DNA from 3 places in the Gordonia sp. DT101 genome. Region 1 is predicted to be linked to each of the others. Evidence: predicted binding sites of a transcription regulator. Region 1 holds the regulator's gene; each other region holds the start of a gene.

Region 1 (3,275 bases):
GAGGAACTGCGGGTCGGTCTGTTCTCGCAGCGCCTCGGTACCGCCTATCCGATCTCCGAGAAGCGAGCGCTCCGCTTTCTGGACGCGTTCCGCTGAGCTCTCTGGACGGGTTCCGCTGAGCTCTCTGGACGGGTTCCGCTGAGCGCATGTCCGAGCGCACATCGCCCGGGCGCCGTCATTCCGAGACGATCGACCCCGTGGCGTCCACTGTCTTCCCGTGCGTCAAGTCGCCCTGCAGGTCATCGATCTCACGCTGGAAGTCCTCGAGCGAGTCGAACGAGCGGTACACCGACGCAAATCGGAGGTAGGCCACCTCGTCGAGCTCACGCAGCGGCTTGAGGATCGCCAATCCCACTTCGTTGCTGGGGATCTCGGCCGATCCGGATGCGCGCACGGCATCCTCGACCTGTTGCGCGAGCTGGGCGAGCGCGTCTTCGGCCACCGCGCGGCCCTGGCACGCCCGACGAACTCCGCGCATCACCTTCTCACGACTGAACGGCTCGGTGACCCCGTTGCGTTTCGCCACCGACAGCACGGCGCTCTCCACCGTCGAGAACCGGCGACCACACTCCGCACACGAACGGCGCCGTCGGATCGCCTGCCCTTCATCGGCGACACGCGAGTCGATGACCTTGGTGTCTTCGTTCTTACAAAACGGGCAGCGCATGTTGTCCTCACGCACATCTCGGGACACTCCGGCGCACCGGATGCTCGCTACGCCGTGCCGGTTCCCGGCTGGAACCTGTGCCATGGAGGATACCGTCCGTTGCTCAGCGGTATGCGGGCGCGATCAGCGCCTGCCCGACATGGAGGCCCGAGGCGGGCAGGGCGTTGCGCTCGACGATCTGATCGATGACCGACTGGCGCGGCAGATCCGGCGCCACCCGATCGGCGATCGAGCTCAGGGAGTCGCCCTGCCGCACATGCACCACCTCGGTGCCCACCGGTTGCGGGGCGACGGACGCGGCGTAGTTCGTCCCCACGATGGCGACGACCCAGACGAGCGCGGCCAGTGCACCCCCGACCAGCACCGCCAGTGCGGCCGCACGACGGCGGGCATAGACCCGCCGATCGTCCGCCGGTGCCGCACACCGGGTGCCGACGATCGTCGTGCCCGGGTTATAACGCCCGGCCGGACGTCGGTCGGCCGGACGGGTCGGCTCGACCCTGGCGGCGCGCCGGGGACGCGTGCCGACGCCCGACGTGACCGGCCGTCGCGGCGCGCCCGTCGGTGTCTCGCGGGACCGGGTCCCGCTGCTCGGCAGATCGCGCACGAGCGTCTCGCGGGTCGACGCCTCACGGGTCAAGGTGGCTGTGCTCATCGTGTCCTCCTGGGATCCGAATCGGCCGTCCCCTCGATCACATGTTCGATGGAACGCATGTTCGATTTGTAGCACGATGCCCCGACAAAGTCTCGACACGCGTCGAACAAATGTTTGAACCTGTCGGCGGGTTCGGTTAACCTCGGCCGTGAGACACGCGATCGACCAGCAATTTTGCGAGACGAACCCGATTCGGCGACAGCCGACGATGCAACAGCCGACAGGAAGGACTCAGCGATGAGCGACAAGGCCGGCGGGCGGCGCGGAGCCTCCCGCGCGATCCACGAGAGCGTAGACGCCCCCGACGAGTCGTCCGATCCGGCACCCGTCGTCGCCGACCCCGAGTTCGCGGAGACAGCCCTCACCGCACGCCAGCGCGGGGTCCTGGAGTTCATCCGCCAGTCCGTGCGGGAGCGTGGCTATCCGCCCAGTATCCGCGAGATCGGCGACGCGGTCGGACTGACCTCGACGTCATCGGTGGCGCATCAGCTCCGCACCCTGGAACGCAAGGGATTGCTCAAGCGCGATCACAACCGGCCGCGTGCGGTGAACATCCAGGACGGCGACCACACCCCGCCGGGCGGTGCCGCTGCCGGACTCGCCGACGGTCAGGAGCTGCCCACGCCGACCTTCGTGCCCGTCCTCGGTCGGATCGCCGCCGGCGGACCGATCCTGGCGGAGCAGGCCGTCGAGGACGTGTTCCCGCTCCCGCGAGAACTGGTCGGTGAGGGATCGCTGTTCCTGCTGCGCGTCGTCGGCGAGTCGATGATCGACGCCGCCATCTGCGACGGCGACTGGGTGGTGGTCCGGCAACAGAACGTCGCAGACAACGGCGACATCGTCGCAGCAATGATCGACGGCGAGGCGACCGTGAAGACGTTCAAGCGCAAGGACGGTCACGTCTGGCTGATGCCGCACAACGAGCTCTTCGATCCCATCCCCGGCGACGAGGCCGCGATCCTCGGCAAGGTCGTCACGGTGATGCGGCGCGTGTGAGGGTCGCCTGAGGGTCAGCCGTCGAGCGCCGCCGACGCGACCGCACGGGCCTCGGCGGGACCGGCGGTCGTCAGCACCGCTTGTGCGGCAGACCGGCATTGGTCGAGAGTCACCTCCGCGAGGCGTGCGCCGACCGGGGCAGCCGCGGCGGGCGCCGCGGACAACGAACTGACACCCATGCCGACGAGCACACACGCCAGCAACGGATCGGCGGCCGCCTCACCGCACACCCCGACCGGCTTGTCCGCCGCCTGACCGGCGCGGGCGACCATGTCGATCAGCGCGAGCGCGGCCGGCTGCCACGGATCCGTCAGCGTGGCGAGTTCGGCCGACATCCGATCGGCGGCCATCGTGTACTGCGTCAGATCGTTGGTGCCGATCGAGACGAAGTCGACCTCCGCCAGGATCGCCGCAGCCAGGATCGCGGCAGCCGGCACCTCGACCATCACCCCCGCGACCAACCCACGGCGACGCACCTCGCCCGCGAATTCCGCTGCCTCGGAAGGCGATGCGATCATCGGGGCCATCACCCACGGCGTGGCTCCGCCCTCCTGCGCGGCGGCCGCGATCGCATCGAGCTGCACCGCGCGGATATCGGGATGGTCGATGGCGATGCGATTGCCCCGGACGCCCAGCGCCGGATTGGCCTCATTCAGTTGGGTCACGAATTTCAGCGGCTTGTCCGACCCGGCGTCGAGCGTCCGGATCACCACTTTCTGATCGGCGAACGCGTCGATCACCTCGCGGTACAGCGTCGTCTGCTCGGCGATCGTCGGCGCCTCGGCGCGATCGAGGAACGCCAGCTCCGTGCGGAACAGCCCGACCCCCTCGACCGGATAGCCGGATGCGGTCCGTGCCGACGCCCCGTCGGCGACGTTCGCGAGCACCGAGACCCGATGTCCGTCCGCGGTCGCCCCAGGGCCCGTCCACGACGCCACCGCAGCAGCTTTGCGGCGG
Region 2 (3,275 bases), on a different contig from region 1:
CTCCTGGTTCTGGCCGCACCTCCGGTTTCCTGCTCGAAGCCGATCCTGCGGCCAGGATCAGAAGGTGCGGCAGGAACGTCGACTATCGTTGCGGGCCCGGGGGTATCCCGCGACCGCCGACTGTCGATGCGGTTACAGTGATCGACGTTGGTACTTGACCAGCCATTGCGCGGAGCGGTGTTGCGAGTCGATCGCACACGTCAGGAAGTTCGGAAGTCCCTCGGATGTCCACTGTGTTGAAGCGAATCGCCGGATCGGCGCCCCTCTGGGCATGGATTGTGATGGTCGTACTCGTCGTCGGTCTCATCATTTCCGGTAATCGGACAGCTCCGGTCTCGTCGACGGGGGCGCATACCGACCCGACCAGCATGTCGCCGGCCTCGACTCCGGCAACGGCCGGCTTCATCGACGACGCGAAGGCCAACCCGAGTACTCCGAAGACTCTGGTCCTGCTCGGCGACTCGACCGGCGCGGACCGAAAGGGTTGGACACCCGCCCTCGCCACGTCGATCAGTCAGAATCTCGACCGGCCGGTCGCCATACGATTCTGGAACACTTCCGCCGACGCGTACGGTCCCGTCGTCGGAGTCGGCAACGGCACCAACGCCGCGATCGGTTTCTGGAATGCCAGCGCGCCGGGTAAGAGCGTGGCGTATACGGCGCAGAATCTCGACGAGATGATCCCATCCCAAGTGACGCCCGATCTGGTGCTGCTCAATTTTGGGCCGGGCCAGGACGCGTGCAAACCGCTCGCCGCACAGATCCAGCCGTTGATCACCGAAGTACGCAGTAAATACCCGAACGCCCAGATCGCGGTGATCAAGCAGGGGCCTCGGCAGGGGTCGGATGTGTCGCGCCAACTCTCAGACTATGCATCCGCTATGTCGGCTGACGGCATTCAGGTGATCGACGTCTACTCCGCATTCCCCAGCAGCACTGCGGGTCTCGCGGCGGTGATGCGCGACGCGGCCAACCCGAATGCGCGGGAGCAGCAGTTGTGGAGCACGACGGTACTGGCGGCGTTCGGTCTGCCGGCCGGACAATAACGGACAATCAGCGGCGCCGCGCCACCTTCATCTGGAACCGCGGCATCCGCGCCATCGCCCGCTCCCCTCGGCTACCCCGAGCCGGGATGGTTCCGATCTGTCGAGCGAACTCGGTCATGTCCATCACGACGCGGAAATGACTTGCGAGCCCGTCCCGGAACTCGATGATCTCCCGGACGTCGAACTCGACGTCTTTGCCCGTGGCAGCCAGCCCGGCGGATCGAGTGAGCCGGTGTGGGTTCCCACTGCAGTCCAGGCAAAGCTGACGCGCGGCGCGTGCGGGTGAAAGAAGGGGCCGCCGAACCACTGTGCTCAAAGACGACGTCCTCGGTCATCACTGCCGTGAACACGTCGGGGTCGTGCGCATTGAACCGCGGAGGAGTTCTGCGACGAAATCACTGGCTGCGGTTTCATCGACGGGAGTTTGCGGAGTGTCATCGAGCGACATGATTCCACCTGACAAGACTGAGTTTCTTCAGTTGGACAGTACGGTCGCCAGCCTCTCAACGATCCGCCCTTCGAAGAAATTTCGTCTCACTGATCGACGCCGATTGCCTCGGCGAAAGGGCTTGCGCAGACAGTTTTGGCTCTGTTAGACTTCGAACATACGTTCGAACGAATCGGATCGGGGGTCCGCCGCATGAGCGAGTCCGATCCTGGTCATGTGGCCATCGATGACGGTGGGGAGGACGTGGATGTGGCGGCGGTGGCCGGCCAGTGGTTGCCGCAGGGCATGTTTCAGCAACATCATCCGCGCAGTCATGACGAACTGCTCGAGCGGCAGGCCGAATTGGCCACGGCCGCCGCGGCTTCGGTCGGGGTTCTGCCCGCCGGTGAGAATGTGGTGGAGCTCTACCGCGAGTTCCATCACCTGCTCGACCGGATCGCCGGCGTCGACACCACCAGCGCCTCGCCCGCCGATCTGGTGGCGGTGGCCGTCGAACACGAACGTGCCGCCCGGCGGATGAGTTCGATCGGACATCGCCGAGTCATGGATGTCTGCGACCGCGACGCCCACACCGCTGCCGGCTACCGCTCACTGCACAACTTCATGGCCGAAAAGCTGCGCATCGGCGACCTGCGCCACCGCAAAGAACAGATGGCCGCGGTCTCGCAGATGTACAACCTGCACGGCGAATTACTGGCACCACGCCACCCGCAGACCGCCGCCGCGCTGGCCGAAGGTGCCATCGGACCCGACCACGTCCAAACCATCGTGAACGCCATGGCACGCATCCCGGCCGCGGTGGCACCCGATCTGGTGGAGGCGGCCGAGGCCAGTCTGGCCTACTTCGCTCGCGACTTCTCCCCGAAAACACTGACCGACCTCGGGGCCCGCATCCTGGGCCACCTCGACCCCGACGGCACCGTGACCGACCAGCGTGACCGCGCCCGGCAACGCCGCCTACTGCTGAGCAAACAAGACGCCCAGCAGCTCAGCCGGCTGACCGCCACCCTGGACCCGACCACCCGCGCCATGTTCGACGTCGTCCTCGCCGCCTGGGCCGCACCCGGCATGAACAACCCCGACGACAAGCAATCACCCACCGGAATGCGCGAACACGCCGACCCCGACGCCCTCGCCGAGGCCGTCACCCGCGATTCGCGCACCCCCGAACAACGCAACCACGACGCGTTACGCGCCCTGCTCGACTACATCCTGACAAGCGGTGGACTCGGCGCCAGCCACCGCGGACTACCCCCACACCTGATCATCGCGATCACCGAAAGTGAACTGCGCGAACGGGCCGGCCTCGGCTACACCACCACCGGCGCCTCCCTGCCCATCGCCGACATCGTCGAACTCGCCGCCCACGCCGACCTGCACCTGGCCGTGTTCGCCGACCACACCCGCGAAGTCCTGCACCTGGGCACCGCGAAACGATTCGCCAACCAAGCCCAACGGTTCGCGCTCTTCGCCCGCGACGGCGCCTACTGCACCCACCCCGACTGCGACATGCCGTTCAGCCACACCGACATCCACCACGCCGAACAAGACTGGGCCGAAGGTGGCCGCACCGACATCGACGCCCTCGCCGCCGCGTGTCCCACCCACAACCGCATGGTCGGACACAAACCCGGACAATTCACCACCCACATCGTTGCTGACGGACCCGACGCCGGCCGCCCCGCCTGGACCCGCAACACCAACGGCACCGGACCACCCAACCCGCCACGCATCAACCGGCGCAACCACATCGCCGATACCCTCCGACACCACCTGCGAAA
Region 3 (3,275 bases), on a different contig from region 1:
CGCCGACCGGGTCGTGACGCTGTCGTCGACGATGCATCAGATGGGGCGTATCGATCTCGGGGACCTCAACTGGGACAAGCGACGTTATCGGCGCTGGCGGGCGTACGGCGACGCCAAGATGGCCAACCTCATGTTCGGCAAGGAACTGGCGCAACGACTTGCCGCCGCCGGCTCCGCGACGGCGTCCCTGATCGCCCATCCCGGCTACGCGGCAACCGAACTGCAAGGCAGGTCGGGGACAGTCGAGGATGTGTTCATGAACGCGGCGAACAAGGTGTTCGCGCAGTCGGCCGCCGCCGGCGCGCTGCCGTCGTTGTACGCCGCGACGTCACCCGATGTCACGAACGGCACCTTCTACGGTCCGACTCAGATGTTCGGCGCTCACGGCGCTCCGGGGATCTCCGGCTACAGCAAGCGTGCCGACGACAAGGCCATCCGCGACGGTCTGTGGGCGACGTCGGAGAAGCTGACGGGCATCGGCTTCGCGCTCTGACGACGGTGTGTCGGCGCCGGGGCTATTGGACGTCGAACTTGATGGAGTTCGAGGCTCCGGAGATGGTGTCGGTGACGCTGATCCCATAGGAACCCGGAGCGCGCAGGAGGAACGACTTCGCCGAGGTGCAGTCCTGTGTCTTGGTGAGCTGCGCCTTCTTCGGGACCCTCGGTCCCGAGAGGCGGATCTCCATCCGGCACTGGTTGCCGTCGACCACGGGGCCGGCGTCGATGGTCGAGTTCCACCGGACACCGAGCTGTGAGTTCTTCGGGTACACGCCCGGCGAGATCGCCTGTGCCTTGGGCGCATACGTCCACACGTTGATGGACTTCACGCCATTGGTCGCATCCGGGCGGCCGAGCTTGCCATAGTGCTGCGGCTTCGAGCTCGACGATCCGAGAGCGGAGCTGCCGGCGTTCAGGAGGTCGGAGCTGCCCGACCCCGAGCTCCCCGCGCCCGCGCTGCCGAAGAGAGTGTCCAGTGGACCGGCGGTTGCCGGGGCGGCGGCGGTGGCGATCGCGGCGGCGGCCAGAACGGCGACGGCGGCAGACTTTCGGATCATGATTCTCTTTTCGGCTCGGCCCCGGGGCGGTGACAACGCCCCCGATTCAACCATCCGACCAGGATGAGGAGGATATCGGGTTGGATCGATGTCGGGTCTGCCGGATCCCGGCGCTACCAGACGCCGGGTGGCCGGAACTGCACGCTGATGCGGGGACCGACGCCGGGCGACTTCGGCACCGCGTGTTCCCACGTTCGCTGACAGCTCCCACCCATCACCAGGAGATCTCCCGGCCCGACCACGAACCGCACCGACGAGCCGCCACCGCGCGGCCGCAACATCAGCGGACGCGGGGAGCCGAGGGAGACGATGGCCACCATCGTGTCCTCGGTCGACCCGCGGCCGATCCGGTCGCCGTGCCAGGCGACACTGTCGGAACCGTCGCGATAGAGACACAGTCCGGCGGTCGCGAAACCCTCGGGCAGTTCGTCGCGATAGTGCCGCGATAGCCGCTCACGCGCCTCGCGGAGCAGGGGATCGGGGAATGACGCCGCGTCGAGGTAGGTCGCGACGAGGCGCGGGACGTCGACGACGCGGTTGTACATCTGCCGGCGTTCGGTGCGCCAGTCGGCCTCCCCGCGCAGCGAGTCGAAGAGCAGATCGGAGCCCGCGATCCAGCCGGGCCGGAGATCGACCCACGCGCCATCGGTGAGCACGCGACGCGTGGTCCGGTCGAGATCCCCGATACTCGTCTGGTCGCACTGCTGATCGAAGAGCGAACGCTGGATGCCCGCAGTCATGCTCACAGGCTACCGCACGATGCGAACATGTGTTCGATGATGTGCATCGCAGCCGGGTGGCACCGAGGGGTCCGCCACAAATGTCCATTTCGTGGTGGCGGACAGCCGAGTCTTTCGGTATTCAGTAACAAGTGGAAGTCACTAACACTTTGGTGACCTCTGTCTGTTCGGCTCGTGCGAAGGGAAGACGATGGCGTCGTTGTTGTTCCGAGTCGGGAGGTTCTCCTTCCGGCACAAGTGGTGGGTGATCGCGGTCTGGTTGCTCGCCGCCGTGACGGTCGCCGGGCTCGTGGGCGCGTTGAGCCCGAAGTTCGCGAAGGACTTCAGCCTTCCCGGCACCGATTCGGGAACCGCGACATCGCAGGTCGAGAAGTACTTCCCGAATGTGATGAAACAGCAGTCACAGGCATCGACCAGTGTCCTGGTGGCCGCCGACGACGGACTGTCGGCGCACTCGTCGCAGATCGATGCGCTGGTCGATGATCTGCACAAGCTGCCCCAGCTGTCCGATGGCAACACCGTCGTGAATCCGACGGCGGTGGCCAAGGCGCAACCGGCGCTCGCCTCGTCCGTTCTCGGTGACGACGGCAAGGTAGGCCTGATCCAGGTCCGGCAGGGCATCGAGATGATGGACCTCACGGTCGATCAGAAGGACCAGCTCAAAGAGATCCTCGCCGACCACCGTGGTGGGGGACTGCAGGTGGAGGCGACGGGCTCCCTGATGCAGGTGCAGGAGGCGGGGGGCAAGGCCGAACTGATCGGTTTCGCGGTCGCCTTCGTGGTGATGATCGTCGCCTTCGGTGCGCTTGTCGCCGCATTCATCCCGCTCGTCACGGGCGTGCTCGGCGTGATGATCACCATCATGCTGGTGACCCTCGGGGCCAAGTTCATGAGCATCAACCAGACGGCAACCGGAATCGTCACGATGCTCGGCATCGCTGTGTCGATCGACTACGCACTGTTCATCGTGTCGCGCTATCGCAGTGAACGAAAGCGCGGGGGGAGCGCCGCCGACGCCGCGGGCAGAGCAGTCGGCACCGCCGGCTCGGCGGTGGTGTTCGCCGGGCTGACCGTGATCATCGCGGTGGTGGCGCTGATGGTCGTCGGTATCCCGCTGATCACCCAGATGGGTATGGGCGCGGCGATCGCCGTCGCCGTGGCGGTTCTCGCCGCACTGACGCTGATCCCGGCGTTGCTCGGCGCCGTCGGGCGCTTCGCCTTCGCTCCGCGTATCCCGTGGATCAAACATGCCGAGCCGTCCGAGACGTCCGAGACCGTCGGCGTGAAGTTCGGCCGGACCGTCGTCAAGCGTCCACTGCCGTTCATCATCGCGGGCCTGGCCGTCCTCGTGCTGGCCGCGATCCCGGCCACCAAGCTGGAGTTGGGGATGTCGATGACCACCGACGACGAGGCGGCGGCCCAATCGCTGCTGCAGCGCGGCTTCGGTGAGGGCATCAACGGTCCGCTGCTGGTGGTGGTG

What was found. The regulator LexA, encoded in region 1, represses DNA repair genes until DNA is damaged. The targets are predictions, from matches to a motif close to CGAACANNTGTTCG.
Region 2: a site for LexA is predicted at 1,647-1,660, ahead of ACLQ3I_RS09375 (DUF222 domain-containing protein). Genes of this name have one in related genera too.
Region 3: a site for LexA is predicted at 1,818-1,831, ahead of ACLQ3I_RS14615 (alpha-ketoglutarate-dependent dioxygenase AlkB). Genes of this name have one in related genera too.

The regions. Positions count from the first base shown of each region.
Region 1 is NZ_JBNCLX010000006.1:179,129-182,403, forward strand. It holds gene hrpA (ATP-dependent RNA helicase HrpA) at 1-96, shown strand, start outside; gene nrdR (transcriptional regulator NrdR) at 176-667, opposite strand; gene ACLQ3I_RS20165 (LysM peptidoglycan-binding domain-containing protein) at 771-1,322, opposite strand; gene lexA (transcriptional repressor LexA) at 1,560-2,318, shown strand; gene ACLQ3I_RS20175 (putative PEP-binding protein) at 2,333-3,275, opposite strand, start outside.
Region 2 is NZ_JBNCLX010000002.1:603,398-606,672, reverse strand. It holds gene ACLQ3I_RS09385 (SGNH/GDSL hydrolase family protein) at 225-1,046, shown strand; gene ACLQ3I_RS09380 (hypothetical protein) at 1,183-1,332, shown strand; gene ACLQ3I_RS09375 (DUF222 domain-containing protein) at 1,687-3,275, shown strand, end outside.
Region 3 is NZ_JBNCLX010000003.1:709,284-712,558, reverse strand. It holds gene ACLQ3I_RS14625 (oxidoreductase) at 1-493, shown strand, start outside; gene ACLQ3I_RS14620 (hypothetical protein) at 516-1,055, opposite strand; gene ACLQ3I_RS14615 (alpha-ketoglutarate-dependent dioxygenase AlkB) at 1,169-1,795, opposite strand; gene ACLQ3I_RS14610 (MMPL family transporter) at 1,986-3,275, shown strand, end outside.